Regions from separate parts of the Roseateles amylovorans genome, predicted to be linked through region 3. Evidence: predicted binding sites of a transcription regulator. Region 3 holds the regulator's gene; each other region holds the start of a gene.

Evidence for each region. The regulator HrcA, encoded in region 3, represses chaperone genes, less so after heat shock. The targets are predictions, from matches to a motif close to TTAGCACTCNNNNNNNNNGAGTGCTAA.
Region 1: the regulator HrcA is predicted to act here: its motif matches at 5,149-5,175, upstream of groES (co-chaperone GroES).
Region 2: the regulator HrcA is predicted to act here: its motif matches at 1,574-1,600, upstream of rpoH (RNA polymerase sigma factor RpoH).

What each region holds. Positions count from the first base shown of each region.
Region 1 covers NZ_CP104562.2:1,263,731-1,271,782, forward strand. The annotation lists gene N4261_RS05485 (patatin-like phospholipase family protein) at 1-698, opposite strand, end outside; gene N4261_RS05490 (DUF1631 domain-containing protein) at 705-2,699, opposite strand; gene groL (chaperonin GroEL) at 2,915-4,552, opposite strand; gene groES (co-chaperone GroES) at 4,735-5,025, opposite strand; gene N4261_RS05505 (H-NS histone family protein) at 5,235-5,591, opposite strand; gene N4261_RS05510 (response regulator) at 5,825-6,205, opposite strand; gene N4261_RS05515 (hypothetical protein) at 6,423-6,653, opposite strand; gene N4261_RS05520 (WD40/YVTN/BNR-like repeat-containing protein) at 6,903-8,052, opposite strand, start outside.
Region 2 covers NZ_CP104562.2:5,351,867-5,359,918, forward strand. The annotation lists gene N4261_RS22175 (ATP-binding protein) at 1-1,516, shown strand, start outside; gene rpoH (RNA polymerase sigma factor RpoH) at 1,645-2,616, shown strand; gene N4261_RS22185 (hypothetical protein) at 2,679-2,831, opposite strand; gene N4261_RS22190 (SCO family protein) at 2,908-3,519, opposite strand; gene cyoE (heme o synthase) at 3,596-4,504, opposite strand; gene N4261_RS22200 (COX15/CtaA family protein) at 4,501-5,763, opposite strand; gene N4261_RS22205 (SCO family protein) at 5,816-6,493, opposite strand; gene N4261_RS22210 (SURF1 family protein) at 6,483-7,271, opposite strand; gene N4261_RS22215 (DUF2909 domain-containing protein) at 7,313-7,522, shown strand; gene N4261_RS22220 (cytochrome c oxidase subunit 3) at 7,751-8,052, opposite strand, start outside.
Region 3 covers NZ_CP104562.2:5,057,983-5,066,034, forward strand. The annotation lists gene N4261_RS20890 (ATP-binding protein) at 1-607, opposite strand, end outside; tRNA gene N4261_RS20895 (tRNA-Ile) at 1,109-1,185, opposite strand; gene hrcA (heat-inducible transcriptional repressor HrcA) at 1,288-2,298, opposite strand; gene N4261_RS20905 (NAD kinase) at 2,369-3,244, shown strand; gene recN (DNA repair protein RecN) at 3,447-5,189, shown strand; gene rapZ (RNase adapter RapZ) at 5,285-6,127, shown strand; gene N4261_RS20920 (hypothetical protein) at 6,364-7,482, shown strand; gene N4261_RS20925 (hypothetical protein) at 7,676-8,052, opposite strand, start outside.

The DNA of each region.
Region 1 (8,052 bases), 2.5 Mb from region 3:
AACACGCCCGGCACGCTCATGCTGGAGCGCAGGGCCAGCGCCAGATCGCCGGCCGTGAGCACGCGCTCCGCACCGCTCTCCATGTCGGTCGCCACGGCCCGGAACGGCGTCGGCAGGCGGGTGAAATCGTTGATGTTGCGCACCGGCAGGGTCAGCCGCCGCAGCAAGGCCTCCAGGCCTCGGCTGGAGAGCGTGCCGGTGGGCACCCGTACTTCCCCGTTCCGCAACCCGAACTCGATGGTGGCGGAGAACTCGAAGTCCTCCTCCTTGCGCCGTTGCGACAGATCCTGCCGGTCCACACGGCTGGCGAAGAGGCGGTCCCACGCGATGCGCGACAACTCGCGATCCAGATCCTCCGCCGTCATGCCGCTGGCATAGAGCCCGCCGATGATCGCGCCCATGGAGGTCCCGGTGATCACGTCCACCGGGATGTGTTCCCGCTCCAGCACCTTCAGCACACCCACATGCGCCAGGCCGCGGGCGCCGCCGCCGGACAGCACCAGGCCCAGGCGAGGCCTCGGCGTCACCGGGACCACCGGCACGGTGGTTTCCAGTGCCTTCACCGACGCGTCAGCGGGCGCCGTGGCGGTCGCCGGCGAGGGCAGGCGCAGGGGCGTCGGGCCGGCGGCCCCAGCGGGGCCGGCAGCCAAGATCAGGCCGCCCGCGAGGAGGGCGGCAGCACGGAGCGTCACAGACATGCGGATTCAGCGTTCCTGTTCGAGATCCTGCATGAGTGTGCCGATGGCGCGCTGCAGCAGCGGTTCGGGCTCCAGCGCGGCCATCAGGCCGTTGGACACCAGTTGCTCCAGCGCGCCACGGGTGAGCGAATGACGCTCCTCGTGCACCTGGCCAACAAACAGGAACAACTGTCGGCTGTCGCTGATCCAGGCCACCTGGGCGGTGAGCCACTCGCTTTGCACGAACAGATGGAACCAGCCGCCGATCTGCACCCCGGCAATCCAGTCCTGCATCGCCACGTGTGCATCCGGCGACCGGTCTTCGCTGAACAGCCCGACCGGCACGGTCGGCAACTGGCCGCGGTCCACCTGTTCATGCGCCCAGCGCGACGGCAACTGGGATTCGCGCTCGGCCAGCAATTGCGCCAGCACTTCCTCTGGCGTGAGCGGCGCGCGACGCAGGGCGCCAGGCATCGCCGCGCCTTCTTCCAGCGCCGGCAGGCCGCGCAGGACACGGCCGTGCTGGCGCATCAGCTCGTCCATGAAGGCCTGCCGCTGCATCGGCGGCAGGGCGATGCTGTCCATGCCGCGTTCCAGCATGGTGACCAGCGCGGGCAGCCGCATGCGCAGCCCTTGTCGCGCCGGTTCGTCGATATGGACCTGGACGCTGTGCAGCAGCCCGTCGACCAGGTCGATGTAGCCCATGGCCTCGGGTGAATCGCGGCCGGACTGGACCATCGCCTGGGCGATGACCTCCACCCACGGACCCAGCAGGAAACGCCGCATCAGCTTGCCGGCATGGGCATCGTCCAATTGGTGCTGCAACTGCTCGCGCAGCAGCCGCTTCCATTCCTGACGCTGCTGTTCGCGATCCATCCGCTCCAGGGCGCCCGCGCTGCCCTGGCCGCGCTGCTCGGCCTGGGCACGGATGTGCAGGTCGACCTCGGTCAGTGCTTGCTGGAACTGGCTGGCTGCCGGGTGTTCGCTGGTGAGCAGCGGCTGGATGACGCGGTCCAGGAAGTGGAGGAAATCGCGCAGGCCGGCGTCGTCGCCGGTGCGGAAGCCGGCGCCATGGGCAGCGATGCGGTTCAGCAGTTGCCAGGTCGGATGGTCCTGGCGACGCAGCAGGGTGACGTCGTTGCGGGACAGCCGGACGATCGCCACCTGCAGCCGGCCCATCAGCACCTTGAGCTGTGGTTGGAGTCGATCGTCGGCCAGGATCTGGTCGTACAGGCGGGAAAGCAGGTCGCCGCTGCCACCGACGCCCGGTCCCAGCCGCGGGCTGCCCAGGGGCTCGCCCAGCCCGGCCGGGCGGGTGACGGCGTCGAGCTTGAGCGCGACCTCATCCAGCGTGGTGTTCTGGGCATGGCTGGCGGCCTTGAACTGCCGCATCCGCAGGTCGGACTCCTTCAGCGCCGAACCGTGGCTCTCCAGCATGCCGCTGAGCTGGGCCTCGCGCAGTTCCCGGCACAGCAGCGAGAAGATCGGTTGCAGGTTGCGCGCCAGCGGATGGGCGGCGATGCGCATCACCGCGTAGCGGCCCTCGGCGTCCAGATCCGCGCCTTCCAAGGCACGGGCCAGGGCATGGGCAAAGATCGCTGCGCGCAACGGGTTGTCGTTCTTCAGCGGACGGGCGATGCCGCGAAGGGCGGCAAAGAAGTTGCCGAGCTGATGCAACTCCGCCCGGCTTTGCTCTTCAATGGCCGAGATCACGCTGGCGATGGCCACATCCTTGAGCGCCTGACTCTCGTCGACCAGACTCAGCATGTCGGGGCTGCCGGCACGGCGGTCGCGATGCAGCGGATCGCCGCCGTCGCGCGAGACACGCAGCAGCAGGTTCAGGGAGCCTTCGAGGTCGGGACCGAACTGGGCTCGCCGCTTCGACCAGCCGGCCAGCAAGGCATGGTGTTCCAGACGGCTCTTGAGCTCGTCCTGGATGCCGTTGAACACCGCATGGGCCAGGGTGGGCACATGGGCCAGGGTCTCGTCGACCAGGGATTGAAGCGTAGGCGCTTGATGCATCTTGAGATTCAATTTACGCCTGCATTATGTGCGTCCCTGGATGCGGCGGCACCCCCGCCCCGGTGGGTGGAGCCCACCGCGAACAGGGTGGAGGTCTGCCGAGGGCGCGAAGTCGGTCGCGGGACAACGAAAAAGGGGCCGCTTTCGCGGCCCCTTCATGTCTCATGTCGAGGGCTGTGGAGCACTGGAGCGCGCTCTTCAGCCCCGGCGCGACATTACATGTCCATGCCCATGCCGCCCATGCCGCCCGGCATGGCCGGACCGGCGGACTCGTCCTTCGGCGATTCGGCGACCATGCACTCGGTCGTCAGCATCAGCGAAGCCACCGACGCGGCGTTCTGCAGCGCGGTACGGGTCACCTTGGTCGGATCCAGGATGCCCATCTCGATCATGTCGCCGTAGGTGCCGTTGGCCGCGTTGTAGCCGTGGTTGCCCTTGCCGGCCAGCACGGTGTTGACGACGACCGAGCTTTCTTCGCCGGCGTTGTAGACGATCTCGCGCAGCGGGGCTTCGATGGCCTTCAGGATCAGCTTGATGCCGGCGTCCTGGTCGGCGTTGTCGCCCTTGATCTCGCCAGCCGCTTGACGGGCACGCAGCAGGGCCACGCCGCCACCGGCGACGATGCCTTCTTCAACGGCAGCACGGGTCGCGTGCAGCGCGTCTTCCACGCGGGCCTTCTTTTCCTTCATCTCGACTTCGGTGGCAGCACCGACCTTGATGACGGCCACACCGCCGGCCAGCTTGGCCACGCGCTCTTGCAGCTTCTCGCGGTCGTAGTCGCTGGTGGCTTCCTCGATCTGCACGCGGATCTGCTTCACGCGGGCTTCGATGTCGCCGGCAGCGCCGTTGCCGTCGATGATGGTGGTGTTTTCCTTGCCCACTTCGACGCGCTTGGCTTGACCCAGGTCAGCCAGCGTGACCTTCTCGAGCGACAGGCCCACTTCCTCGGCGATCACCTTGCCGCCGGTCAGGATGGCGATGTCTTCCAGCATGGCCTTGCGACGGTCGCCGAAACCAGGCGCCTTCACAGCCACCACCTTCAGGATGCCGCGGATGGTGTTGACCACCAGGGTCGCCAGCGCTTCGCCGTCGACTTCCTCGGCGATGATCAGCAGCGGACGGCCGGCCTTGGCCACGGCTTCCAGCGTCGGCAGCAGGTCACGGATGTTGCTGACCTTCTTGTCGTAGAGCAGGACAAACGGGTTGTCCAGGATCGCCGACTGCTTTTCCGGGTTGTTGATGAAGTACGGCGACAGGTAGCCGCGGTCGAACTGCATGCCTTCGACGATGTCGAGCTCGTTGTCCAGGCTCTTGCCGTCTTCGACGGTGATCACGCCTTCCTTGCCGACCTTGTCCATCGCCTTGGCGATGATCTCGCCGACATCAGCGTCGCTGTTGGCGGAGATGGTGCCGACCTGGGCGATTTCCTTGGACGTGGTGGTGGCGCGCGAGGCGTTCTTCAGCTGCACGACCAGGGCCGAGACGGCCTTGTCGATGCCGCGCTTCAGGTCCATCGGGTTCATGCCGGCGGCCACGTACTTCATGCCTTCGCGCACGATGGCCTGGGCCAGCACGGTGGCGGTGGTGGTGCCGTCACCCGCGTTGTCCGAGGTCTTGGAAGCGACTTCCTTGACCATCTGGGCGCCCATGTTCTGCAGCTTGTCCTTGAGCTCGATCTCCTTGGCGACCGAGACACCGTCCTTGGTGACGGTGGGGGCGCCGAACGAGCGCTCGAGCACCACATTACGGCCCTTGGGGCCCAGCGTGACCTTGACCGCGTTGGCCAGGATGTTCACGCCTTCGACCATGCGAGCACGCGCTTCGCCGCCGAAGACAACGTCTTTTGCTGCCATATTGAATTCTCCGAATCAGTATTGGGTAGTTCAGCCCCACCCGACCTCACGCGCACTGGGCGTGAGGTCCGGTGTGGCGAGCGGTTCGCCGACCGGGCGCAACGCGCTGGGTGACGCGATCGACCCGAAGGTCGCCCTGTTCACCCGCGCTGCCCGACGACGCGGCCAACCGCGCTGTCGCCTTACTTGGCGATCACGGCGAAGAGGTCTTCTTCGCGCATGACGAGCAGTTCTTCGCCGTCGACCTTGACCGACTGGCCGCTGTACTTGCCGAACAGGACGCGATCGCCCACGGCGACGTTCAGGGCAATGAACTCACCCTTGTCATTGCGCTTGCCCGGGCCGACGGCCAGCACTTCACCCTGGTCGGGCTTTTCGGCGGCGTTGTCGGGGATGACGATGCCGGAGGCCGTCTTGGTTTCGTTTTCCAGGCGCTTGACGATCACGCGATCGTGAAGAGGACGCAGTTTCATCTGATCTCCTTGACTCTGTCGGACTTGATTCCTGGGCCCGCAGGGCAGTCATGCATGCCAGGCATGCATCGGCACCGCCGACCCATCACAAGAAATTGGCCCCGAGACCGAAGTCCGGGGCTGTTAGCACTCAACGATTGCGAGTGCTAGCAGCAACGGATTATAGGGACGGCTTGTGACGTTTCAAGGGTGGGGACCTGTTTTGACCCTCAGGTCGCATCGACCTTGAAGTCATCCCGGGCGCGGCCCTGGGCTTCGTAGTCGGACAGCCAGCGGGCCGGGCGACCGCGGCCGCTCCAGGTATTGGCCGGATTGGCCGGGTCCCGGTAGAGCACCGGGGCCGTGCCGTTGCGCTTGTCGGCGGCGTTGCGGCGGGGGGCCGCATACGGCTGCAGGGCTTCGATGGCTTCTTCCACCGAGAAGCCGGCGGCCTGGATCTTCTTGATGTAGCCGTCGGCGATGACCTTCAGCTCTTCGGATCGCTTGTCTTCGATCTGCTGTTCCAACTGCCTGCTGAGCGCGACGAGTTCGGCGTAGGAAAGCTTGGAGACATCAATATTGCTCATGGACTCGTTCGTGGAGGGGCAGTGAAGCCCGGATCCTAGTCTCAAAACGAGCGGATCCTCGCCAGATCGACGTCTTCATGCAGGCCGAGGTTTGACGCCAGCCCAGCAACGCGCCCCGGTCGGTGGATGGAGAAAGTCGACAGTTCAGCGTGGCCATGCAGCCTGTGACGGTGTCCGACCTGTTGTTTTTCGGCTCAGGCCGACCGCGCCCGATGCGGGACCGCGCTGCCGTTTCAGCGTGCTGCCGGCAGCTTTTCAGCCGCCACGCGCAGCAGATTGCGCAGGGCATCCGTCGAGACGGGTTTCTCGAACGCCGCATCGAAGAGCTGCGGATAGCGCCGTTCCAGGTCCATCAGACCGCCGCATCCGCTCATGGCGGCCAGCATCAGGGTGTCGCCGCGCCGCTGTCGAAGCTCCTGGGCCAGATGGGCGCCCTGGGTGGCGGTCTTGTACACATCGGTGATCACGACATGCGGAAGGAACACTTCCTCCACCAGCGCGCCATCTTTGGCGCTGTGGCAGGTTCGGGCTTCCCAGCCCCAGGTCTCCGCCAGCGCGGCCACGGCGTCGGCGAGGTCGACGTTGTCGTCGACCACCAGCAAGCGATGGTGCATCCCGAGGCCTTCTTTGCTTCTTGTAGAGGGCTCGCATCAGGCGCCCTTGGGCGCCGGGCGTCAACCCCGCGTTGCGCAGATCCTGACGAATGACGACATGTGCGCTCCTCGCTTGACTTCCTGTGGACAGTCAGGAAGCGATCCGCATCGCCAATGCGGACAGGGACCGCAATGCCTGCGGCCATGGGCGTGCAGGGCGGTCGCTGGCCGCGGTCGCTCAGGCTTTCGCGGTGTCTGCGCGTTCACGCAGCTTGGTCATTTCCTGCAGGCAGATGTTTTCGCCGACGGTGGTCAGGCGCAGGCCGCCGCCGTTCCACTCCAGCCAGTCGAGCTGGACGTAGTCATCGATGTAGGTCTCGTCGATGTCGCAGGCGCGGCGGCGATACAACGCGTCCACCGACGCTTGAAGGGACAGGCGCAGCGTCTCGAGGCTGTTGCGGGTTCGCATGGGAGGGGCTCCTTGCGTTCCGCGCGGCGACATGCCACGCGAGCAGATGCGCCAAGCGATCAATCAAGAGCGGAGACTTCGCTGCCACATCGTCGGGGAGACGGAGACAGGCGCTTCGGAATGACAACCTCACGGGTCTACGCACCGATCCTACGCTGATCGCCCGCACACGCCCGATGTATTTCGGCGGCAGGGGCATCGGGACGCTCAGGTCGGGGGGCCAGGCCCCATCCCCCTCAGGGACCGGGTTCAGCGCACCACAAACCCCAGATTGGCCGAGACATAGCTGATCGGCATGAACACCCCGCCGCCGACATACTGAAGTTGCAAGGCGTCCTGCTGACCGCCGGACAACGAGCCGGCCGTGCCCAGGGTGGTGGACGAGCGTCGGGAGCCCGTCTGAATCGCGGCGCCGGCATTGCCGGCCACCAGATTCATGCCATCGGCGCTGCTGGCCACGGCGATCCACTGTCCAATGTCTCCGGTCCCACGCCAGGTCACGCCGTTGTCGGTCGATTCGTACAGTGACCCGCCACTCGTGGCGGCCACGACGAAGCGGCCGTCGGACGACGACGTGATGCCCCGCCAGGTTCGATTCGCAGCCTGGGATTCCCAGGTGGTTCCGAAATCGTTGGACACCCAGATCGCGCCGGTATCGACGGTCGCATACAGCCGTTTGCCGTCTGCCGTGGCGGCCAATGCCCACCAGTATTGGGTGGTGGCGCGGGCGGTCCAGGTGACGCCGGCATCGGTGGACACATAAAGGCGGTCGCCATTGGTGCCGGCCACCAGCACCTGGCCATCGGCGGACGAGGTCATTGCACGCCAAGCGCGGTTGGCCTCGCGCGGGGTCCAGGTGGCGCCGCTGTCGGTCGAGGTCCAGATCTGGCCGAGGTAGGCGGCGGCCACCAGATGGGTGCCGTCCGTCGAACTGGCCACGGCACTCCAGCCCCGGGACGTGCCGTCGGTGACCCAGTTCAGCCCGCCATCGGTGGAGGTGTAGATCGAGCCGCCATTGGCCACGGCCACCAGCTTGAGGCCGTTGCTGGACGAGGCCACCGCACTCCACGGCGGGCCGGCGACCCGCGCGATCCAGCTCACGCCACCATCGGTGGAGGTGTAGAGCGTGGTGGTGGAGGCGGCCAGCAGCCGCAGCCCATCAGCGGACGACGCCACGGCGACCCAGTTGTCGGTCAGCGCCTGCGGCGTCCAATGCAGCTCCAGGCCGCCGGGCAGGCCGCGGGTCGTGATGCGCTGGCCCGCGTTCTGGGCGATGGTCCAGCCGCCGCTTCCCACGCCGCTCACCTTGATCCAATCGCCGATGGCCGGCGCAGTGGGCAAGGTGATGACGACATTGGTGCTGGCATTGGCCAGGTAGCCGGTGTTGACCTCGCCCTGG
Region 2 (8,052 bases), 290 kb from region 3:
GAGCGCGCCGGCCTCCGCGCCAGCCGCGGGTGCGCATGCCATGTCCTCACCTGCTGCGGCGCTGGAGCACCAGGGCGAGGCGCCCACCGCACCGATGCTGGACTTCTGCCTGCTGGACGACACCCCGGGGGTCGCGCGACCGCTGATCGCCGGGGATCCGCGCTGTGCGGCCTTGCCGGACAGCCTGCCGCATCTGGAGCGGTCACTGGACTTTGCGGGACGGGACTGGCGCCTGGTGGTCTATGCGCCGCAAGGCCTGCCGCCGCCGGACCGCAGCGCCAGCTTGCCCTTCGCGCTGGCCGGACTGTTCGGGACCGGCCTGCTCGGCATGCTGCTGCTGATCGTGACCGGCCGCGCCGCCCGGGTGGCGCAACTGGTCGATGAAGGCACCCGCCGACTGCGCGAAAGCGAGGAGCGGTTTCGCAGCATCGTCGAGCACGCGCCGGTCGGTGTCGTCTTTGCCGACCTCAAGGCGAGGCCCCAGGAGATCAACCCGTATTTCTGCCAACTGCTGGGCTACACCGCGCAGGAACTCAAGGAGAAATCCATCCTCAAGATCACCCATCCGGATGACCGCGCCGAAGACAACCGGCTGGGCACCGCGTTGTTGCGGGGCGACCTGGACCGCTACAGCCGGATCAAGCGCTACATCGGCAAAGAGGGTCAGGTGATCACGGTGAGAAGCACCGTCAGCCTGCTGCGGGACGCCAACGGCGAGCCCCATCGCCTGGTGGGCGTGGTGGAGGACATCGGCGAGCAGCTGAGGCTGGAAGCGCTGGAGCTGGAACATGAGACCGAGCTGGCGGCCAATCGGGCCAAGAGCGAATTCCTCTCGCGGATGAGCCATGAGCTGCGCACGCCCTTGAATGCGATGCTGGGATTCGCGCAGCTGCTGGAAGTGGATCCGGAGGCCTCGCTCACCGCCCGACAGCGCGACTGGCTGGGGCGCATCCAGCAGTCCGGCTGGCATCTGCTGGCGATGATCAACGACACCCTGGACCTGTCGCGGCTGGAGGTCGGCCAGATGCGGGTGCGCATCGACGACCTGGCGCTGGACGGGATCGTCTCGGACAGCCTGGCGATGGTGGAGACCCAGCGTCAACGGCGACACATCCGCCTGGAGGTCGAGCTCGACGAGGACGCCAGCCAGGTCCGGGCCGACGCCACCCGCCTGCGCCAGGTGCTGACCAACCTGCTCAGCAACGCCATCAAGTACAACCGCGAAGGCGGCGAGATCCGGCTGCGGGCCGAGCGGCGCGGCGAGCGCGTGCATCTCAGCGTGGCCGACACCGGTGCCGGCCTGACCGAGACCCAGTTGGCGCAGCTGTTTCAGCCGTTCAACCGGCTGGGGCGTGAGGTGAGCGGCATCGAGGGCACCGGCATCGGTTTGGTCATCACCCAGCGCTTGCTGGAGCTGATGGACAGCCGGCTTGAGGTCACCAGCACGCCGGGCGTCGGATCCACCTTTCGCTTCGATTTGCCCTGCCCCACAGCATCTGCGGGGCTTGAAACGTGAGCATGCGCCCACATCTTCGGCAGCAGCCCTACACTTGGTCAAGCTCGTTGCACGGCTTTAGCACTCAATTGCCATGAGTGCTAATATTCTCTCCAACGCCAAATTCTTTGGCCAGGAGAACTGAAGCCATGTCCAACAGCCATGCATTGAAGATCAGCAATCCCTGGTCCCTGGTGCCATCGCTGGGGAACCTGGATGCCTACATCTCGGCCGTCCATCGCTTGCCGATGCTGACGCTCGAGGAGGAACAGGATTACGCCAAGCGCCTGCGCGCGCAGGGCGATGTCGAAGCGGCCGGTCGGCTGGTGCTCTCGCACCTGCGTCTGGTGGTGTCGATCTCCCGGCAATACCTGGGTTACGGCCTGCCGCAGGGCGACCTGATCCAGGAAGGCAATGTCGGCCTGATGAAGGCGGTCAAGCGCTTTGATCCGGACCAAGGCGTGCGCCTGGTCAGCTACGCCATGCACTGGATCAAGGCCGAGATCCACGAGTACATCCTGAAGAACTGGCGCATGGTCAAGGTCGCGACGACCAAGGCGCAGCGCAAGCTGTTCTTCAACCTGCGCTCGATGAAGCACAGCCTGAAGGAAGGCTCGGACCACCAGCAACGCGCCTCGCTGACCGAAAGCGAGATCGATCTGGTCGCCCAGCAGCTGAACGTCAAGCGCGAGGAAGTGCTGGAGATGGAAACCCGTCTCTCCGGTGGCGACATCGCGCTGGAGCCGCAAGGCGACGACGATTCCGAAACCTTCGCCCCGATCGCCTACCTGGCGGACGACTCGCAGGAGCCCACCCGGGTGCTGGATGCCCGTTCGCGGGACCGTCTGGCCACCGACGGCCTGAACCAGGCGCTGGAGGTGCTGGATCCGCGCAGCCGTCGCATCGTCGAAGAGCGCTGGCTCAAGGTGAACGATGACAGTTCCGGCGGCATGACGCTGCATGAGCTGGCCTCGGAGTACGGCGTCTCGGCTGAACGGATTCGCCAGATCGAAGTCGCCGCGATGAAGAAGATGCGCAAGGCCATGGTCGGCGATGCCACGCCGGCCGCCAAGCCGGCAGCGGCCAAGAAGGCGGCCAAGGACGTCGCGGTCACCGCCTGAGCGGTCACCGCAGTCCGCGCAAAGGGGCATCGCCTGCCCGCCGCGCTCACTGCGACATCACTTCAAAAAATGAAGGCCCCGCCATGCGGGGCCTTCGTCTTTTCGCTGGTGATGTCGTCGACAACGTGCTCTGCCTTCCGGACGCCAAGGAGCGCAAACGCAAACGCAAAACCAAGGGAGAGGGCCAGGGCGGAGACGAGGGTGAGGCCATTCATCGATCGAACCGATCGGGTCCGTCTGGCCCGTCATGCCCGTCTGGCCGAGCCGGCCGAGCTGGCCGGCCCCGATCCGTCACTGCCCTGCCAGCAGCGTCTTGATGTCGCTCATCAGCGCTTGCGTGCCCGCGCCGTAACGCGAGAACACCCGAACCCGGCCCTGCGGATCGAACAGGAAGCTCGCGGCGGTGTGGTCCATGGTGTAGCTGTCAGGGGTTTTTCCCGGCACCTTGGCGTAGTAAACCTTGAACTCCTTGGCCACGTCCTTGACCTGCTCCGGCGACCCGCGCAAGGCCACGAAGCCCGGATCGAAGTTGGCCATGTAGGCTTTCAGCATCTCCGGCTTGTCCCGTTCCGGATCGACCGAGATGAACACGGCCTGCAACCGGTCGCCATCAGCGCCCAGCGCGCGCTTGACCTCCGCCAGCTCTTGCAGGGTGGTCGGGCAGACATCCGGGCATTGGGTGAAGCCGAAGAAGACCACCACGACCTTGCCCTTGAAATCCTCCAGCGTGCGGATCTTGCCGTCCTGGTCGGGCAAGTTGAAGCCGCGGGCGTAGTTGGCACCGGTCAGGTCCACGCCCTGGAAGCTGGCCTTGGGCGCCGACGTGAAGCCAAGCTTGTCGCACCCGGTGAGCAGGGCGGCGCCGGTCAGGGCGGTGAAGCAGATCAAACGTCTCGAGATCATGGCGAAGGGCCTGGACAGAAGATGAGAAGAACGCCGCAAGAGAAGCGTCGCAGGAGCCTCGCGGACCGAGCAGACCTCAACCCAGCCACGGGCTGAGATAGTGATCCAGCAGTAGCGCTGCAAACAGCAGCGACAGATGCACCAGCGAGAACATGAAAGTGCGTCGCGCCAACGCTTCCGAATAGGCGCGCCACAGTCGCCACGCATGGTGGCAGAACATCAATCCCAGCACCACGGCCGCGGCCAAGTAGAGCCAGCCGCTCATGCCGATCAGGAAGGGCAGCAAGGTCGCCGCAAACAGCACCCAGGTGTAGAGCATGATCTGCAGCCGGGTGAACGCGTTGCCGTGGGTCACCGGCATCATCGGCAGGCCGGCCTTGCGGTAGTCCTCGCTGCGGTAGAGCGCCAGGGCCCAGAAATGCGGCGGCGTCCACAGGAAGATGATCAGGCACATCAGCCAGGCTTCCGCGCCCAGATCGCCGCGCATCGCCGCCCAACCGAGCACCGGCGGCATCGCGCCGGAAGCGCCGCCGATGACGATGTTCTGCGGCGTCATCGGCTTGAGCACCACGGTGTAGATGACCGCATAACCGACGAAGGTGGCGAAGGTCAGCCACATCGTCAGCGGATTGACCCAGATGAACAGCACCGCTGACCCGCAGGCGCACAGCAGCGCCGAGAACAGCAGCGTGTCACGCCGGCTCAGTTCACCGCGGGCCGTCGGGCGCCAGGCGGTGCGCTTCATCTTGGCGTCGATCTGCTGTTCGATCAGGCAGTTGAAGGCAGCGGCCGCACCGGCCACCAGCCAGATGCCGGCCGTGGCGGCGATCAGCCTGATCCATTCCTCGCCATGAGGCAGGCCGGGAATCGCCAGCGCCATGCCGATGACCGCGCAGAACACGATCAGCTGCACCACGCGCGGCTTGGTCAGTTGATAGAACTGCCACCAGCGCGAAGGCAGGGCAGCATGGGTCGCGGACGTCATCTCGAACTCACGGTCAGCGCGCCGGCACGCAAACGCGCCAGCACAAGGGAACAGATCAACAACAGCGCCGCAGCGCCGCCGGTATGGGATACGGCCGCCACCAGCGGCCATCCCAGCACGACATTCGACAGCCCGGTCGCCGCCTGCCAGCCGCCCACGGCGAGCAAGCGCAGCGCCCAGCGGCGGCCCTCGCTCATGCCGGTCCGGCCGGTCCGGACGGGCCTGCCGATGCCTTCGGTCGCACCGATGGCCGGCGACGCCACTCGCGCCTGCCCCGGCGCGCCGCCATCCAGCCGCCACAACGCAGCCGCCATCGCCAACAGGGCCACGAACACGATCAGCGCGCCGATGCGATGGGTCAGGTGGATGGCGGTGAGCGCCTCGAAGGGCAACCAATCGCCATGGGCGCCGCGGCCCAACTCACGCCACAGGGTGAAGCCGTGCTCGAAGTCCGTCGCGGGCCACCATTGTCCCTGACAGGTCGGAAAATCCCGGCAGGCCAGCACCGCATAGTTGGTGCTGACCCAGCCGCCCAGCGCCACCTGCACGATCACCAGCGCGGTAAAGGCCACCATGCCGCGCCGCAGGGCGTGCGAGGCGCGCAGCGGCCGCGGGGCATACGCCTCCGCCTGCCACGCCAGCAACATCAGCAGCCCCAGCGCCAACAGCAGATGGCTGGTCACGATGGCTGGGAACAGCTTCATCGTCACCGTCCAGGCGCCGAACAGTCCCTGCACCAGCACCCAGACCAGGGACAGCGTGCTCCACCACGGTGACGGCACCGTCCCGCCGGCCAGGCGATCGTCAGCCGCTGCCCCTGCCCGTGCGGCTCGTCGCGCTGCCAGGCGCAGTCGCCAGCTCTGAATCGCCAGCACCAGGATCAGGAAACCGACCCCGCTCGCCAGATAGCGGTGGATCATCTCCACCCAGGCCTTGCCATGGGTCACCGGGCCGGTGGGCATCGCGGATTGGGCCGCATGGATCTCATCGCGTGCCCCAAGCGGCGACGCGCTGCCATAGCAGCCCGGCCAATCCGGGCAGCCCAATCCGGAGTCAGTGAGTCGCGTGAACGAGCCGACCAGGATCAGGTCGAAGGTGAGAAACACCGTCAGCACCGTCAGCGCGCGCAGTCGCTGCGACGGCGTGGCACTGCGCTGGCGCAGATGCCACCACAGCAACGCGGCACCGCCGATCAAGGCGGCCATTGCCAGCAGTTGCAGCAGCGGGCCGAAATCGAATCCGTTGGCCAGGCCAGTCATAGCAGCAGAGAGTCCTTGTCGTTCCGCAATGAGAGATCGAGGGGCGCTGCGGTCACCGACCGGGCCGATCCCAGCCGGCGTTGGCACGCATCAGCCGCTCCAGATCCTTCTTGAATCGCGCCGGATCGGGCTGGGCGGGCGAGCGCATCATCCAGCGGCCCAAGGGATCGATCAGGAACAGATGCTCGCCCATGCGATGCCCCGGTGCCGGCATCAGCCAGGCCTGCAACGCCGCCGCAGGCGCGCGCAGCAGCGTCACCGGGACGCCCTGTTGGGTGAGCGCGTCGAGCTGCGCCGGCGTGAGCACCAGCTCATCGGGCAGCAGGACCAGCTTGTCGAGCCGATCGCGGTCCTTGCCGAGCATCTGGCGAAGTTGACGCTGCATGAACAGCATGCGCTCGCAGGCGTCGGCACAGGAGGCGCCGGCGTCCGGCACATAGGTCAGCAGCCATTGGCCCTTGAGCGACTCCGCACGGACCGGCTCCCCGGCCAGCGTGCGCAACGGCAGATCGGCAGGCAGATCGCGCGTCGGCGTGATGAGCTCGCTGTAGGCACTGCCGCGCAGGTCCAGCACATAGAAGCTGAAGTAGGAGGCGATGACCGGTGCAGCGCAGACCAGCAGCACCAGCCACATCTGCCAACGGGCGCGTCGCGGCGCATCGCTGGCGATGGGCGCCAACGGCATCGGCATGCTGTGCACCGACAGGGTCACCGGACCCTCAGGTGGCATCGGCGTCGCGGGCATCGCGTCGGCGGCGGTCTCTCCGGAGAGGGGCGAGGACTTGGAACCAGACATAAAGACCCAGGATCAGCGCAGCGAGCGCAAACCATTGAAAGGCATAACCGTAGTGCTTGTGGAGATCCACGGTCGGCGGCGGCCAGTGACGCAACAGGCCGTCGGACATTGCCGCGCGAGCAGCAGCGCCGGGCTCGTGCGCCGGCTCTGTCTGCAGCAGCACCAGTGGCAACAGGCGCAAGCCCGATTCACCCTGGAAAGCCGACAGATCGACATTCTGCCGGATCGGGCCTGACCCCACGCCCTGCCCGAGTTCATAGGCGCGCGAGGGCGACAGCGCCAGCCGTCCCTCGATGCGGACATCGCCCGGCGCAGTGACGATCGGCGGCAAGGCCTCGCGCTGCGCGGCATGGCGCGGCACCCAGCCGCGCTGCACCAGCACCGCGTCGTCGCGGCCCTTGAGTTTCAGCGGCGTGAGCACGAAAAAACCGACGCGGCCGTCCATCGGTCGGTTGTCCAGGTACACCGTGTGCGCGGCATCCCAGCGGCCCTCCAGCCGCGCCACGCGATGGACCAGGGCCTGCGGCAACGACCGGTCCGCGGCGGGCAGCTCGGCGGTAGAGAGCGGCGGCAGTTCGGCCCGCTGGTCGATGTCCTGCTGCATCGCGCGTTTCTGCGCGGCCCGATCCAGTTGCCACACGCCCAGCGACACGGTGACCGCCACACCGATCACGCTGGCCACCAGCACCGGCCATCGACGGCGCTCAGCCATGGACGCGCATCGCCAGGGGGGAGGTGGAATAATCGTTCGCCATGAAGATCATCGTCATCGTCGCGTTCATCGGCATCCTCGGTGCATTGTTCAGCGCCGGGGTCCTGATGCTGAGGCGCCAGAAAGGCAAGGCCAGCATGGCCCGCGCGCTGGCGCTGCGGGTCGGCCTGTCGGTGGCCCTGTTCCTCATCATCCTGTTCAGTGCCTACATGGGATGGATCAAGCCCACCGGGCTGCCAGTCTCGCACTGAAGCCACTGGTGGAGGGCGCGGGCAGGCGATCACCCTGACCCCGCCGCAGTGCGGCAAAGCAGGGTCACCCCACTGCCACTGCCACAGCCACTGCCACTGCTCGGCTCGGCACGGCACGGCCTGGCACGACCCGACACCACACGATTCGCTCCGATCCGCACAACAAAAAGCGCCGCGTCGAGCGGCGCTTTTTCGTGGGGCGTCACGGCCGGGGCCGTGCGGTGCCGGTCAAAGCCAGTAGACGATCACATACAGGCCCAGCCAGACCACGTCCACAAAGTGCCAGTACCAGGCCGCGCCTTCGAAGCCGAAGTGGCGATCCGGCGTGAAGTGGCCCTTCATCAACCGCAGCGTGATGAACAGCAGCATCAGCATGCCCACGAACACATGGAAGCCGTGGAAGCCGGTCAGCATGAAGAAGGTGGAGCCGTAGATGCCGGAGTTCAGCTTCAGGTTGAGGTCTTCGTAGGCATGGTGGTACTCGTAACCCTGGAAGCCCAGGAACACGATGCCCAGCAACACCGTCGCCC
Region 3 (8,052 bases):
ACGGATAGCAGTTCAGCGGTGTTTCCATCGCTTGAAAACGAGCCGTGCCCGGAAGCAGGTAATGCAGCCGACCGACGTCTCCCTGCTTGACGGTGAGATAAAGCGCCCCTTCCCGACTGACAACGAGAGGCGCGAGCGTGTGGTTTGGGGGAAGTCCCACCTCCTCATTGACTGCCCGAACGGTCAAGCCTTCCAGCCGATACAGCTGATTAAGCGCGCCCATCCAGCCGATTCCACGAGGGTCGAACTGGAACCGGGTCGTCATTGCGGCCGCTCGGTCCTTGTCGTCCACCGCCTCCACTCGGCCGCCGTCGCTGCGCAGGATCTTTCGCGTGATGGGGTCCTGGAAGTAGATAGCGCCGGTCGGAGCGCGTTGTCCAACGACTTGCACCACATCCTGGAACGGCGGCGGCGCGTCGTCGCTGAAGGAATGGAATTCCGTGCCGTCAAACACTTGATAGCCTGCGGAGGTGCGCAACAGCATCAATCCACTGGGGGTGTCGTCGACCCAGATCATCGAACCGACCACACCGTTCTTATTGGTCCACCCGGTATGCTCGAAGTCATGAATGCTGTGCGCGTGCGCCTCGCCTCCCGTCGCCAGCACAACGGTCAAGACACATCGCCACCCAATGCGGTCGGCCCAACACCGCCGCCCCGCCGGCCACCATCTTGGTGGCCGGCAGCGAGGAACGCAGAGCGGAACAGGTGCAACGTCAGGGACGATCACACGCGACTCAAGAGGGCATAGGGGGCCCGAATATGCCAGATCCCGCCCTGCGGCGCATCCGACCACGCCCTTGATCCCCTACCCTGCGCAACAAGCGCAGGCGATGGAGGATGGCACGCGCTCCCGCGCGCTTCGGATGATGCATTGCGAGCCCGCACAAAGGTGAACCTGTCCGCCTGAGCGAGCTTGGGCATCTGATGCATGTGCAACGCGGCCTGCCATGCTGCAGTCGCTCAACTGGAGTCATACACCGCTTGTGCTTGACTTGCCCAGGGCGGCAGATGTGGGACTGGCGCTGGTACTCATCAGAGACAGCATTGCCCTCCCACAGTTCGGCGAGAAAAAGAACCGCAAGGGCTCTTTTCATGTGGAGAGGGGTGGTAGGCCGTGCAGGACTTGAACCTGCGACCAAAGGATTATGAGTCCTCTGCTCTAACCAACTGAGCTAACGGCCCTACGGGAACACTGCACCTGTCGCCAGGCAACCGCCACCGGGCTCATCACCCAGCGCTCCGGCCTTGCACCGGAGCCGCGCATTCTACTCACCCACCAGGCCGCTACTTCTGAGACAGCGCGTTGCTCACCATCCGCGAGGTGATGTCGACAATCTGGATCATCCGGTCATACGCCATCCGCGTCGGACCGATGACGCCCAGCGTGCCCACCACCTCGCCGTCCACCACGTAGGGCGCGGAGACGACCGACAGCTCCTCGTAGGGCACGACCTGGCTCTCGCCGCCGATGTAGATCCGCACCCCCTCCGCGCGGCTGGAGACATCCAGCAGCCGCATCAGCTGGGTCTTTTCCTCGAACAGGTCGAACATCCGCCGCAGGCTGCCCATGTCGTGCCGGAAGTCCTGCACCGTCAGCAGGTTGCGTTCGCCAGAGACCACCACCGGCTCTTGTTCCTCGTAGCTCTGCGTGCCGACATCCACCGCCGCGCTCATCAGCGAGGCAATCTCGCCCCGCAGCGCGTCGACCTCGGTGCGCAGACGGTCGCGCACCACGTCCAGGCTCATGCCGGAATAGTGGGCATTGAGCCGGTTGCTGGCCTCGGTCAGGTCGGATTGGGTCACGTCCTGTGCGGTGAAGACCAGCCGGTTCTGCACATCCCCTTCCGGCGACACCATGATCACCAGCACCCGGCGTTCGCCCAGGCGCAGGAATTCGATGTGGTGGAAAACGCTGCTCTTGCGCGGCGAGGTCACCACGCCCACGAAGCTCGACAGGCTGGACAACATCTGCGCCGCGTTGGCGATGACCCGCTGCGGCTGGTCGGGCAGCAGTTGCGACTCCAGCGAGGAGACCTCGGACTTGAGGGTCTGCGCCGTGAGCAGGGTGTCCACGAACAGGCGGTAGCCGCGGGCGGTCGGGATGCGGCCGGCGCTGGTGTGCGGGCTGGCGATCAGGCCCAGTTCTTCCAGGTCCGCCATCACGTTGCGGATGGTCGCCGGGCTCAGGTCCAGGCCCGAAGCCCGGGAGAGCGTGCGGGAGCCCACCGGTTGACCGTCCGCGATGTAGCGGTCAACCAGGGTTTTGAGAAGTGTTTTGGCGCGCTCGTCGAGCATGGTTTTCATTGTATGGGCGTCCGCCCGCCACCCGTGCCGCAGGGTGGCGCTGTGGTGTAATTCTGTGCATATGTCCAAGCGATTCCGTCATGTGGCCATCGTCGGCAAGCCCCAGTCCAGGGGAATTCGCCCCATCCTGGAGGAAATCGCCGATTTCGTCGCCGGCCAGGGACTGGATGTTTCCCTCGAACAGGAAACCGCCGACAGCACCGGCATCACCGCCCTGCCCGCCCTCTCCCACGCCGAACTCGGCACCCAGTGCGACCTGGCGATCGTCGTCGGCGGCGACGGCACGATGCTGGGCTTCGCCCGCGAGGTGGCCCGCTACAACCTCCCGCTGGTCGGCATCAACCAGGGCCGGCTGGGGTTCATCACCGACATCTCCGCCGACCAGTACAAGGATGCGCTCAAACCCATCCTGGCCGGCGATTTCGAGATCGAACACCGTGCCATGCTCGAAGGCGGCGTGATCCGCGACGGTGAGCTGATCTTCTCCGGCGTCGCCCTGAACGACGTGGTGGTCAGCCGCGGCGCCACCGCCGGCATGGTGGAACTGCGGGTGGACGTGGGCGATGAATTCGTCGCCAACATGCGGGCCGACGGCGTGATCGTCGGCACCCCCACCGGCTCCACCGCCTACGCCTTGTCGGCCGGCGGCCCCATCATGCATCCCGGCATCGCCGGATGGGTGGTGCTGCCGATCGCCTCCCATGCGCTGTCCAACCGCCCCATCGTGCTGCCGGATTCCGGCGAGGTGCGGCTCACCATCGTGGCCGGTCGCGACGCCAGCGTGAACTTCGACATGCAAAGCCTGGCCAGCCTGCTGCACGGGGACTGCATCACCGTGCGCCGCTCGCAGCACCGGGCGCCGTTCCTGCATCCGCGGGGCTGGAGCTATTACGCCACGCTGCGTCGCAAACTGCGCTGGTATGAAGGCGTGAGCTGAGTCCGGACTCAGACTGCCGATTGCCGATTGCCCATTGCAGTGAGCTGATTGACGATTTCCGACCACCGACTTCCGACCGTTGACCCCGATGCCCCGAGCGCGACCAAGCGCCCGACGGACAGCGACCAACGCCAGACATTGAGACAGGACAAGGCCCCGCACCCGCCAGGTGCAGGTCGGGGTTGAATGAGGACTCACCGACATGCTGCGCCGACTGAGCCTGAGAGATTTCGTGATCGTGCCGGAGCTGGAGCTCGACTTCGCCGCCGGCTTTTCCGCGTTGACCGGCGAAACCGGCGCGGGCAAGTCCATCCTGATCGATGCGCTGCAACTGGCGCTCGGCAGTCGGGGCGACGCCGCCGTGGTGCGCGAAGGTGCCAGCCGCGCCGAGATCAGCGCCGAGTTCGATCGGCCCCAAGCCCTGGTGGCCTGGCTGGAAGAAGCCGGTTTCGATGCCCCCCATGACCCCGAGGGCCCCGGCGACACCGACACCCCGTCCCTGCTACTGCGTCGCGTGATCGATGCGCAAGGCAAGAGCCGCGCATGGATCAATGGCAGTGCCGCCACCGTCGCCCAACTGCGGGAACTGGCGGAACATCTGCTGGACATCCACGGCCAGCACGCCTGGCAAGGCCTGACCCGTCCGGCCAGCGTGCGCGAGCTGCTGGACAGCTTCGCCCAGATCGACACCCGACCGATGAGCGTGGCCCACGCTGCCTGGCGTCAGGCCACCGAAGCGCTGACCACCGCCCAGGCCCGTCAGGCCGACCTCGCCCGCGAGCATGAGCGGCTGACCTGGCAGATCGGCGAACTGGACCGGCTGGCGCCGGATGCGGACGAGTGGGAAGAGCTGAACGCGGAACACTCGCGGCTGTCGCATTCGCAGTCGCTGATGGATGCGGCGCGCGGCGCACTGGAGCGGATCGGCGATGCCGAGGTCAACGCCCAGGCGCTCACGGACGAGGCACTGTCCAGCCTGCAGGATGTGCTGAGCTACGACGCCCAGTTGCAGGACACCGTCAATGCGCTGCAGGGTGCCCAAGCGCAATTGCAGGATGCGGCCCACAGCCTGGCCGCCTATCTCCACGCGGCGGATCTGGATCCCGACCGGCTGCAGCAGTTGGATGACCGGCTCTCCGCCTGGGTGACGCTGGCGCGTCGCTATCGGCGCCAACCCGCAGAACTGCCGGCACTGTTGGCGGAGTGGAAGGCCGAATTGGCGCAATTGGATGCCGCCACCGATCTGGAAGGTCTACAGGCCAAACAGGCGCAAGCCCTGAAGCTCTACCAGCGCGAAGCCAAGACAGTGAGCACCGCCCGCGCCAAGGCCGCACCAGCGCTGTCGACCGCCGTCTCGCAGGCGATGCAGCAGCTCGGCATGACCGGTGGCCGCTTCGAAGTGGCGCTGTCGCAGCAGGAAGAGCCGCAGAGCTTCGGTCTGGAATCGGCGGAGTTCCTGGTGGCCGGTCATGCCGGCAGCACACCGCGGCCGCTGGCCAAGGTGGGCTCGGGTGGCGAGCTGTCGCGCATTGCGCTGGCGATTGCGGTCACCACCAGCCAGCAGAACAGCGGCGCCGGCACCTTGATCTTCGATGAGATCGATACCGGTGTGGGCGGCGCGGTGGCGGAGACGGTGGGTCGGCTGATGAAGCAGTTGGGCCGCCATGTCCAGGTGTTGGCGGTGACCCATCTGCCGCAGGTGGCCGCCTGTGCGGACCATCATTTCCTGGTGGCCAAGTCGCTCAAAGCCGGTGTGACCAATTCCGACGTGCGACCGATCCACGGTGAGGCCCGCGTGGCGGAAATCGCCCGGATGCTGGGCGGCGAGCGGTTGTCGTCCACCAGCATCGCCCATGCGCAGGAGATGCTGGCCTTGTCGGCCCAGAGCGTGGACACGCCGACCCCAACCAAGACCAAGACCACCATCAAGAAGGTCAAGCCGTGAGCGCGCCCCACACCGCTCCCGTGCCGCCGGCGCCGCGCGAAAACAGCTTGGCCGGCCATGCCGCCCGCACCACCGATCTGGTGCTGGTCACCGGCATGTCGGGCGGCGGCAAGTCGATTGCCATGCATGCGCTGGAGGATGCGGGCTTCTTCTGCGTGGACAACCTGCCGCCGGAGCTGCTGCCCCACTTCCTCAAGCTGGAGCAGGAAAGCGGCTCACAGCGTCGGGTGGCGATTGCGGTGGATGTACGTAGCGCGGGCTCGCTGCCGCAGCTGCTGCTGCACATCAAGGAACTGCGGCTGAACGGCGTCGCGCTGCGGGCGATCTTCCTGGATGCGGACAACGACACCCTGCTGCGCCGCTTCTCCGAAACCCGCCGACCGCATCCGCTGCGCGCCGGCGCCACCGAGGACGGGGACACCCATCGCGCGCTGCAGGAAGCCATCGCGCTGGAACGCGAACTGCTGACGCCGCTGCGCATGGAATCCACGGTGATCGACAGCAGCCAGCTGCGGCCGGCCCAGTTGCGCGCCTGGGTGCGCGATCTGGTGCGGGTGAGCGGCTCATCGCTGACGATGGTGTTCGAATCCTTCGCGTTCAAGCACGGCGTGCCCAGCGATGCGGACTTCGTCTTCGATGTCCGCGTGCTGCCCAATCCCTACTACGACCGCGAACTGCGGCCGCTCACCGGGCGCGATGCGCCGGTGGCTAGCTACCTGGAACAGCAGCCCGAGGTGCGTCTGATGCTCAGCCAGATCGGCGCCTTCATCTCGCAATGGCTGCCGAACTTCGCCGCCGACCAGCGCAGCTATCTCACCATCGCCATCGGCTGCACCGGGGGTCAGCATCGGTCGGTGTATTTGGTCGAGACCCTGGCCAAGCAGTTCGCTTTCCACGGTCAGGTGCTCAAGCGGCATCGGGAGCTCGACGCTCGCTGAGCGCGGGCCGCCTCTCGCGGCGTCCTGCGGCGTCGTGCTGCGTTTTGCGGCGTCTTGCGGTGTCGTGCGTCGTCTTGCGTCGTCCTGCGGCGCATGGCGAAGCGTCCGAACTGACTGCGCTGGCGATCAGCGCGAACCGTTTCCAGACTGTCGGCTGACTCACTCGCGGTCGCATCGTCACCTCAAGACGGTGCGCTCGCGAATGTGTCGCTCAACCCCTGACTGGATTCAACGCCATGTGGCCCTCCTCATCCTCAGTCCGCCAGTCTCCACCTGAGGCCTGCGCCGCGCTGGATCCCAGCGCCCCGGCCGTGTCACTGCGCGAGTTGCAGCGGCAGCACTTCACTCATCGCGGTCTGACGCTGCTGGATCGCGCCGAGTCAACCCTCAAGCATGCCAAGCATCCGCCTTTTCAGGAGATCGAGATGCTGCGACGCGACTTGCGCCGCTGCGATTCGGACCACAAGCAACAGGTCCTCTTCAAGCAAGTCCTGGGGTGGGTGGACAAGGCCAACGAGGACCCGTCGCAGTTCGACGGGGCGGTCAAGCGGCTTTGGACTCGGCTAGAAGCCCTTCGCAACTTCGCGGACGACAACGAAGATGACATGTCGATGCTCCCTGAGCTGTCGGGCGACCTCAAGAAGCTGGAGAAACGTGCAGCCAGCGCGTACGGCAAGAGTCCCTCGGCAGGCACCAGGGAGTGTGTGCGGCTCGCCAAGGAAGCCGATGAGCTCGCCGATCGCTTGGCCGACGTCGTGCTGCTCGCAGGGGAGATGCAGCGACTTGAGAGGGTCCTGGACTTTCAACACAGCGAACCCAGCAATCAGCGCCTGGCCGCCATGACCAGCAGGATGGACTGGCACCGAACTGAGGTGTTCCCGCTGCGCTCGGAGGCCAAAGAGAAGCTGGACATGGCGCAAAAGGCAGTCCTTAAAGGAAAGCTGGCGCAGGCACGCGCCGCCTTGGAGCACGCGACGAAGCACATGGCCGGGGCGCAGCAGAAAGTCAGCGCTGAGCCAACGTATACCGGGCCGTCCGTGCGCTTGCAGCCGGGAAGGGGCGTCTCAAGGCTCGCCAACGCCACGTTCCAGTCCCAGATGGCAGAGTTCAACAATGGCAGGTTTCGCGACCTGCCCCCCGCCGTACTGTCCGATCTGCGGCCCCGTTTGGCCGAGGCCCTCAGGGCCCAGGAGCGCTGCAGCTTCTTCGGCATGCAGGAGGATGAGGTGACCGATCTCACCAGCGTCCCGCCCCGCAAGGAGATCAAGGCCGTTTTCGAGGAGGCGGAACACCTGTTGGCCCAGTTGCTGGACGATCGCCATCGCTTGGGAAGCGCCTCGTCGTCGCACCGCTGATCCACGCCATCATCGGACCCAACTGCAAAAGCCCGCAGAACGGATCCCACCCATCACGCCGGGCTGGGTGGGCTGAGTGATCGCTCTGATGACGCAGCCCGCGCTCCTCGGGTCCATCCTGCCCGTCAGCCGCTTCAGGGCGACGACACCTAGGCGAGGGATGCCACCCATGGGCACACGCGGATGCCGCGCCTCAGACCGCCGGCCCCGCCTGGTCGCGCTTGACGGTGTCATCGTCCTGGTTCATCAACATGACCCCGACGAAGATCGACGCAATCGGGAACAGAAAGATCAGCAGCAGCATCCACGGCAACACGAACCGCCCCGCCCGCTTGAGCGCCACGCTCATGAACGCCAGATGGGCGCAGCAGGCGCCCAGCAGGCCGAGTCCGAAAATGGTGATGCGTGCGGGCGCAACTTCCGCTTCCTGGGCATTCGAAATCAGGAACCACAAACAGGCGCCGCCCACAATGATGGCGACCAGCGCGGATTCCAGAGCGCTCTTGACGGCGGGGTTCTGCATGATGTCCCTGAAGCAATGGGGGTTCGGAAAGGCGCAAGCATAACGAC